One region of the Frankia sp. CcCS3 genome, then DNA from elsewhere that is predicted to be linked to it. Evidence: riboswitches for the same ligand, from Rfam matches in the RefSeq annotation. Region 1 holds a riboswitch; the other holds the start of a gene.
What was found. Region 1 has a riboswitch for thiamine pyrophosphate ahead of AC08OQ_RS16445 (thiazole synthase). Riboswitches for the same ligand answer to the same signal wherever they lie in the genome.
Positions count from the first base shown of each region.

Region 2: another riboswitch for thiamine pyrophosphate. It lies ahead of thiC (phosphomethylpyrimidine synthase ThiC); the one in region 1 lies ahead of AC08OQ_RS16445 (thiazole synthase).

Region 1 is NZ_CDWRCL010000226.1:1,459-5,941, reverse strand. Features, by position in the region: gene AC08OQ_RS16455 (NAD(P)/FAD-dependent oxidoreductase) at 1-499, opposite strand, end outside; gene thiH (2-iminoacetate synthase ThiH) at 539-1,705, opposite strand; gene AC08OQ_RS16445 (thiazole synthase) at 1,702-2,727, opposite strand; TPP riboswitch at 2,723-2,836, opposite strand; partial or broken gene AC08OQ_RS16440 (protein kinase domain-containing protein) at 3,153-3,818, shown strand; gene AC08OQ_RS16435 (PASTA domain-containing protein) at 4,261-4,483, shown strand, end outside.
Region 2 is NZ_CDWRCL010000183.1:101-4,583, forward strand. Features, by position in the region: gene AC08OQ_RS14915 (CGNR zinc finger domain-containing protein) at 36-656, opposite strand; gene thiC (phosphomethylpyrimidine synthase ThiC) at 851-2,692, opposite strand; TPP riboswitch at 2,683-2,790, opposite strand; gene AC08OQ_RS14925 (ATP-binding cassette domain-containing protein) at 2,935-4,461, opposite strand; gene AC08OQ_RS14930 (branched-chain amino acid ABC transporter permease) at 4,458-4,483, opposite strand, start outside.

The sequences.
Region 1 (4,483 bases):
ACAGCGGCGAGGCGGCCGCCTCCACGACGGTGACCTCGGCACCGATCGCTGCCGCCGCCGTGGCGACCTCCGCGCCGATCCAGCCGGCACCGACGATGACGAGCCGGACGCCGGGGCGCAGAGCGTCACGCAGGCGCCGGGCGTCGTCAATGGAACGCAGGACCCGCTGCGGGCCGTCGCCCGGCAGGGTTACCGGCTCAGCTCCCGTCGCCAGCACCAGGCCGTCGTAGTCCAGCGGCCCCGTGTCGGTCTCCACGGTGCCCGGTCGCAGGCCGGTCGCCCGCCGCCCGAGGCACACCTCGACCCCGTCGAGGTCGAAGGGCAACGTCGTGTCGTCGATACGGCCGGAGAGCACGGCCTTGGACAGGGGCGGACGATCGTAGGGCCGGTGCGGCTCCGCCCCGAGCAGGATCACCTCTCCCGCGAAACCACGTGCGCGCACCTCGGCGGCGGCCCGGCCCCCCGCCATTCCCGCGCCCACGACGACTATTCGCTGCATTCGAGCAGACTATCGATGACCCGCGACGCCGGGCCGCCGTCACCGCACCGGGTCGACGAGCGGAAAGGCGTCCTTCCACACCGGCTCGTACCCGGTTTCGGCGAGCATCGCGGCGATCTGTGCCGGCGAACGCTCGTCGGAGATCGAGAACTGTTCCTGGGCCGTGCCGGGCGTGGTGTAGCCGCCGGGTTCGGTGGAGGAACCGGCGCTCATGGTGGTCACGGCGATGCGGACGAGCCCGTCGCGCAGCACCGCCGGCTCCCGGGTCGACAGCGACAGCGCCAGGTCCGGCTCGAACAGGCGCAGGGCCGCGTACGCCTGGACGAACTCCGCGTCGCCGACGACGACGACCGGCGGGAACCCGCTGGCACTCGGCTTGATGCGCGGCAGCGCGATCGAGACCTCGGTCCGCCAGTAGCGACGGGAGAGAAAGGATGCGTGCGCGGCCAGCGCGAGCACGTCAGCGCGCCAGTCCGGGGCGAGCCCGAGCAGCGCGCCGATCCCGAGCCGGCGCGCCCCGGCCCGCGCGGCCCGTTCGAACGAGGACAGCCGCCGGTCGTAGTCACGCTTCCAGCCGGCGACATGCACCTCGGCGTAGCGGGCCCGGTCGTAGGTCTCCTGGTAATGGACGACTCCCTCCAACCCGGCACGCACCAGCCGGGCATAGGTGTCGTCCGACCAGGTCTGGGTCTCGATGCTGATCGAAGGGAACATCGGCCGCAGCCGCTCGACCACCGCGACGAGGTAGTCGGCCGACACCTCGACGCGATGCTCGCCGGAGACGAGCAGCAGATGACGGAACCCCCGGTCGGCCAGCAGGCGTCCCTCCACTACCACCTCCTCGATACCCAGCGTGCGGCGCACCACCGGCAGGCCCTTGGCGAAGCCGCAGTAGGTGCAGGACGACAGGCAGGCGTTCGACACGTACATCGGGGCGAACAGCCGGACCGCCCGACCGAACCGGAGCAGGGTCGCCTCCCGGGCGGCAATCGCCAGCTCCTCCAACCGGGCGGTGGCCGCGGGTGAGAGCAGGATCGCCAGCTCCGCGAGACCGATCCGGGGAGTGGCTGACCCGCCGGATCCGGGCCGAACCCGCCGCAGCACCGTGCCCACCTCGGCGGACGTGGCCCGCCGCGACATCGCGGACAGCCCGGCCAGGTCGTGACCGGCAAGTTCGCGCGCGAACTCCCCTGGCGGGGCGCTCACCTGGACGCCTCGCCCACCACCGCCGCCGGCACGGGTACCGGGGACGCCGAGGGCGCGGGCGACGCGGGTGACGGGTGGGCGCCGAGGAACCCGGTGAGCGGGGAGGAGGCGGACGCCACCGTGGCCGGGCCGGCGGCCCCTCGGCCGGCCAGGAAACCCAGCCGGCCGGCGGCGGTGGCGAGCGCGAAGGCCCGCGCCATGCGCGCCGGATCGGCGGCCACCGCGATGGCGGTGTTGACCAGCACCGCGGCCGCGCCGATCTCCATCGCCTCGGCCGCGTCCGAGGGCACCCCGAGCCCGGCGTCCACCACCACCGGCACCCCGGCGCTCGCCACGATTGCCTCGATCGCGTCCCGGGTGCGCAGCCCGCGGTTCGAGCCGATCCAGCTGCCCAGCGGCATCACGGTGGCGCAGCCGACCTCCTCCAGCCGGCGGGCCAGCACCGGATCGGCCGAACAATAGGGCAGAACCGTGAAGCCGTCAGCCACCATGAGCTCGGCGGCGCGCAGGGTCTCCACCGGATCCGGCGCCAGGGTGCGCGGATCCGGGGTGACCTCCAGCTTGACCAGACCGGTGCCCGTCGCCGCCCGCCCGAAGCGGGCCAGCCGCAGCGCCTCGGCCGCGTCCACCGCTCCCGAGGTGTTGGGCAGCAGGGTCATCGACCGCGGGATGAAGTCGAGAATGTCGCCGTCACCGATCCGGCCGATGTCGACCCGGCGCAGCGCCACGGTGACGATAGTGGCACCGGAGGCGACGAGGCTGTCCCGCATCACCTGGTGACTCGCGAACTTCCCGGTGCCGATCAGCAGCCGGCTGCCGTAGGACCGCCCGGCGATGACGAGATCGTCCGCCCCCGCGGCACCGTGCCCGGCCTCACCACCGCCCCCACCCCCGCCGTCGGCGTCGGCGTCGGCGTCGCCACCGGAGGAGGCACCTTCACCGGCGAGGCCGCCGAGACAGGAACCATCGGGAGGAGAATCACCGGGACGGGAGCCGGCAGGACGTAGTGGGTGCTGCGGCACGATCTTTCATCCTCCCCACGCGCGCATGACCGCGATCGGGTATACGGGTCGCCGACGGGATACTGGCCGGCCTCTCAGCCCACGTCCGCGGGCTCCCCGGAGCAATCGACAGTGTAACCGCTGCTCCCTGGCCGCGGCTTCGGGTGTCCCGCCGCGACGCCGATCTGCGCCCGTCGACGATCATCTCGACCTCGGGAGCCGATTCAATGTGGGCATCCGGGTTTCATCCGGTAGACACCATGCTGCGCGACGAGGTACTTCTCGCTCGAACGGCGTATCCGGGTTAACCTCGCGGGGCTCCGGTAGCGGCATCCTTCGGCAACGATCGTAAACTCTCCCTCGTGGATGCCACCGTGGCCGACCCCGTCATAGGTCGGCTTCTCGACGGCCGCTACACGGCGCAGGAACGGCTCGCCGTCGGCGGGATGGCGACGGTGTACGTCGCGCACGACAACCGGCTGGACCGGCTCGTTGCCCTCAAGGTCATGCATCCCACTCTCAATCACGACCCGGAGTTCGTCACCCGTTTCCATCGCGAGGCCAAGGCCGTGGCGCGGCTCAACACCCCGCGCGTCGTCTCCGTCCTCGACCAGGGCTCCGACCACATCCCCGCCGGCCTGGTCAACTACCTGGTGATGGAGCTGGTGCGCGGCCGGTCGCTGCGCCAGCACCTGGGTGCCCAGGGCCGGCTCCCGGTCGCCGAGGCCATCGAGATCATCGAGCCCGTGATCGAAGCCCTCGGCGCCGCGCATGCCGCCGGCATCATCCACCGCGACATCAAGCCCGAGAACATCCTGCTCGGTGACGACGGCCAAGTGAAGGTCGCGGACTTCGGCCTCGCCCGTCCGGTGAGCCAGCCCACCCAGGCACTCACCGGCGGAGTGGTGATGGGCACTGTCGGGTACCTCGCCCCTGAGCAGGTCACCCACGGCGTCGCCGACACCCGCAGCGACGTCTACGCCGCCGGTGTGGTGCTCTTCGAATCCCTGACCGGGCAGCTCCCGCACAGCGGCGCCACCCCGATGTCGGTGGCCTACCAGTCCGTCCACGGCGACGTGCCGGCGCCGTCCACCATGATCGAGGGCATTCCCGCCGAGCTGGACGGTCTTGTTCTCCGGGCCACCGCCCGCGACCCGGCGCGCCGGCCGGCCGATGGTGCGGCGCTGCTGGCGGAGCTGCGGCGCATCGAGCCGTTCCTGCCCCCGCAGGACGCCTACCCGAGCGGGTTCACCGGCGAGATCGAACGGATCGGGTTGGCCGAGCGGCCTCCAGGGGCTCGGGATCCCGGGTACACCCAGCCATTCCAGGCCGAGGACTACGACGACTCCCAGGGCGCCGGGGCGGGGGCCGCCGCGGAGCGCGCGTTCGCCGGTGCCGGGCCGGGCCAGCCAGGCACCGGCGCGCTCTATCGATCCGCCTCCCCGCCCTCCCCGACCGCCACGGCCTATCTCGGGGGGTGGTGGCGGGCGCGGGCAGCGACGAGCCGCCGCATCGCCACGCTCCCGGGGGCTCATCCCGGTCGTCGTCGGTGGCGTGGCCGTCCTGGTCCTGCTGCTCGGGATCCTCGCGTTCCGTTCCCTGTCCGGCGGAGGGACCGAGGTCCCGCTGCTGACAAACCTGAGCAGATCCGACGCCGAGAAGATGCTGCGCGACGCCGGCTTCCAGTTCACCTACCTCGACCCGGTCACCAGCGCCACGGTGCCGGTCGGCCACGTCTCCCAGCAGGATCCCCAGGACGGGTCGAAGGTCAACAAGG
Region 2 (4,483 bases), on a different contig from region 1:
AGTCCCCCGAACGCCTACCGCAGAACCTTCCGCGGCTAAGGCGCCAGGAGCGCGTCCAGTGGTGAGGCGGGCCGGTGCGCCCGCGCCTTGGCCCGGTTGCCGCAGATGGCCATGCTGCACCAGCGACGCTGGTGGGCCTTGGCGCGGTCATAGAACCACAGCGTGCAGGTCGGGCCGTCGCAGTTGCGGACGAGCGACCGGTTGCCATGCGCGAACAGGTCCGCGGCGGCCCGCGCCGGCAAGGCGAGGAGGACCTCGGCGGATGCCCACGTCCCGCTTTCGACGATCGCGGGGGTACCGCCGACGCGGGTAAGCCGCGCGTACCGATGGTCGGTGGCCAACAGCCCATTCAGTCGCGACAGCGTGGGTTCGTCCGGCACGGTGGAGCTGCCGCCCGCCCAGGCGCCGATAAGCGGCCGCAGCCACTCCCGGAGCTCGACCGCGGCGACGGCGATGCGGTCGAGCTCCTCGGGCCCGAACCGAGCAGGCAGCGCCTCTCGTTCGGCCGTGCCGACAAGCCCCGCGAGCTGGAGCCAGCGCAGGTAGCTCCGCCCATCGGCGATCAACTCGATCGGGCCGTCCGCCGAGAAGGCGAGGCTGTTGACGAAGTCCAGCACCGGATGATCGCCCAACCCGATCAGCACGTCCGGGTTCATCGGAGACCTCCCCTCGAGCCGATCGCCCAAATAACCACTCCACTTCCTCTTGAGAGGTTACTCCCCCGCCAAAGTAATCGTCTTAGCTATCTTTTTTAGATATCTTTTATGGACCACTGGACCACTGGACCACTGCGCCCGCTGCGCCCGACGGGGCCCGCCGCTGACCGGCAGGAGCCCGTCGGGACGGTCGGTCAGGAGTTGGCCACCGGAAGGTAGATCCGATTGCCGGCGGCGTTGAACTCGGCGGCCTTCTCCCGCAGGCCGGCGGTGACCGCCTCGTCGCCGGCCGGGCCCGCGCCATGCCCGGCCGGGTCCAGCCCGTCCCCGCCCGCGTGTGCCCGCACCTGGTGGGAAATCTTCATCGAGCAGAAGTGCGGGCCGCACATCGAACAGAAGTGCGCCGACTTCGCGGCCGGGGCCGGCAGCGTCTCGTCGTGGAACGCGCGTGCGGTGTCGGGGTCGAGCGCGAGGTGGAATTGGTCAGCCCAGCGGAATTCGAACCGGGCGTCCGACAGGGCGTCATCCCAGGCCTGCGCGCCGGGATGACCCTTGGCGAGGTCGGCGGCGTGCGCGGCGATCTTGTAGGCGATGACGCCGGCCTTGACGTCGTCCCGGTCAGGCAAGCCGAGATGCTCCTTCGGGGTGACGTAACAGAGCATGGCGGTACCGGCCCATCCGATCATCGCCGCCCCGATCGCGGAGGTGATGTGATCGTAGCCGGGGGCGATGTCGGTGGTCAGCGGCCCGAGGGTGTAGAACGGCGCGTCGTGGCACAGCTCCCGCTGCAGCTGCACGTTCTCCTCGATCTTGTTCATGGGCGCGTGCCCGGGGCCCTCGATCATCACCTGGACGTCGTGCTCCCACGCCACCTGCGTCAACTCGCCCAGGGTGGCGAGCTCGGCGAGCTGTGCCTCATCGTTCGCGTCCGCGATGGACCCGGGCCGCAGGCCGTCGCCCAGGGAGAACGTGACGTCGTACGCGGCGAAGATCTCGCACAGCTCGGCGAAGTGGGTGTAGAGGAAGTTCTCCTCGTGATGGGCCAGGCACCAGGAGGCCAGAATCGAGCCGCCGCGCGAGACGATCCCGGTCCTGCGCCGCGCGGTCAGCGGCACGTAGCGCAGCAGCACCCCCGCGTGGACCGTCATGTAGTCCACACCCTGCTCGCGCTGCTCGATCACGGTGTCCCGGTAGACCTCCCAGGACAGCTTCTCCGGCCGGCCACCGACCTTCTCCAACGCCTGGTAGATCGGCACGGTCCCGACCGGCACCGGCGCGTTGCGGATGATCCACTCACGGGTCAGGGCGATGTCCGACCCGGTCGAGAGGTCCATCACGGTGTCCGCGCCCCAGCGGGTCGCCCACACCATCTTCTCGACCTCTTCCTCGATTGAGGAGGTAACGGCCGAGTTGCCGAGGTTCGCATTGATCTTCACGAGAAACGCACGGCCGATCGCCATCGGCTCGGACTCGGGATGGTTCACGTTCGCCGGCAGCACGGCCCGCCCCGCGGCGATCTCCGCCCGCACCGTCTCGACGGGAAGACCCTCCCGCAGGGCGACGAACTCCATCTCCCGAGTGATCTGACCGCGGCGGGCGTAGCCCAGCTGGGTTACGGAAGGCCGTCCCGGCACCGCCCGACGGGGCACTCGCACCTGCCCGCCGAGATCCGTCCCGCCAAGACCGGGCGTCCCAGAACCGGGCGCCCCGGTCCCGGGAACGGTCCGCTGCTCATCCGGCGCGGTGTCGCCACGCTGGGCGATCCAGCTGTCCCGCGTCGCCGGCAGACCCCGGCGCACGTCGATGGTCACCCCCGGATCGGTATATGGACCGGAGGTGTCGTACACCACGACGGTGTCACCCGTGGTCAGCACGATCTCCCGCATCGGCACCCGCAGATCGGGATCCGCACCGACCAGCCAGGTCTTGCGGCTGCCCGTCAGCGGACCCGTCGAGACCGCCGTCATCGCCGCGGCCGAGATGGACGAGGAGGAGGACGAGACAGAGGAGGACGAACGGTCGGTGCGCGACACCATGTAAGACTCCCTACGCCGGCATTACCCGGACAGGTTCCTGCGGTCGGCGGCCCCAGCCGCCCTCTCAGCCCCTTGGCGGAGCTCCCGCGATCAACTTCGACGCTTGTCGACAGTAAGACACCGCCGGCCCGCTCGCCACCCCTTCCGGTTCATCCGACGCATGCCCCACACCATCGGGCGACGTGAGAGCCCTGTTCCGCCGGACCCCGGTTTCTCCGCGTGGCGGGGAACGCCGGACCAGCTCAGCGGTCCGGGGCCACCGCCGGCCCGGAACTCCCGCCCAGGTAGGCCGTCTCGATGAGCTCGGGACGCGCGACGAGATCCGCCGCGCTCGCCGACAGCGCGATCCGGCCCCGGTCGAGAACGTAGCCACGGTCGGCCACCTGCAACGCGAGCGAGACGAACTGCTCGACCAGCAGCACGCCGGTCGACGTCTCGAGGGCGATCGTGCGCAGCAGGGCGAGCAGCTGCGGCGCGACCCCGGGTGCCAGGCCGAACGACAGCTCGTCCACCAGCAGCAGACGCGGTCTGCGCACCAGAGCGACAGCCAACGCGAGCCGTTGCCGCTCACCCCCGGACAGTTCTCCGGCCGACCGGTCGAGCAGGCCGCGCAGCACCGGGAACCAGTCCAACACCGGCCCGATCTCGCCGGATGAGCGCCGGCCGGCCGCCAGGCGCAGGTTCTCGCGGACGGTCAACCGCCCGAGTGACCCTCGTCCCTGCGGTACGACCGCCATCCCCCGGCGGGCGAGTGTGCTCGGCGCGGCCCGGCGCGACCGGTCATCGAGGACCTTGACCCGCCCCCTCGACGGCGTCAGCAGCCCCGCCGCCGTGCGGATCAGCGTCGTCTTGCCCGCGCCGTTCGCTCCGAGCAGCGCCACGATCTCCCCGGCACCGACGGTGAGCGACACGTCCCGGAGCACCGGAACTCCGTCGTATCCGCTTGTGACCCGGTCGAGCACGAGCAGATCGCCCCCGCCTCGACCGGGGGCCGGCGCCGGGGTGGAGCCAGGCATGGACCCGGAGGCAGAGGCCGGGGCAGGCCCGGCGCGGTCGCCGCCGTCCGGCTCACCACCGCCCAGATAGGCGGCGCGGACCGCCGGATCGGCGCGCACCTCGGCAGGCCGACCGCGCGCGACGACGCGGCCCCCGTCCAGGACGAGGACGTGGTCGCATACGTCGAAGACGAGCTTCACATCGTGGTCGACGAGCAGCACGGCGATGCCGTCGGCGGCGATGCGGCGCAGCCGGTCGGCGAGCGTCCGGCGGGCGGCCGGGTCGAGACCCGCGGCCGGTTCGTCCAGCAGCAGGACCTTCGGCCCGGCGACGAGGGCGCGGCCGAGAGCCACCGAGGACCACTCGTCGTAGGAGAGCGTCGACGGCAGGCGGTCGGCGATCGTGGCGAGCCCGAGTGACCGGGCCGGATCTGGCCCGTCCGCGGGTCCGGGTGCCCGGGGCGTGACGACGGCCAGGTTCTCCCCGACCTCCAGGCTGTCGAAGAGTTCCAGCGCCTGGAAGGTGCGGGCGAGCCCCAACCGCAGCCGCTCATGCGCCGGCAGTCCGACGAGCACGGCACCGTCCAGCGTGACGGTGCCCGCGCTGATCGACGCAAACCCGGTGAGGGCGTCGATCAACGTCGTCTTTCCGGCTCCGTTGGGTCCGATGAGCCCGGTGATGGTGCCGGCCGACAGGGTGAAGGAGACATCCTCGAGGATGCGCGTACGGCCCTGGTCGGCGGCGAGCATGTCGACCGCCAGCAACGCCGTCACGGGGCTCCGCCCGGGTTGACCG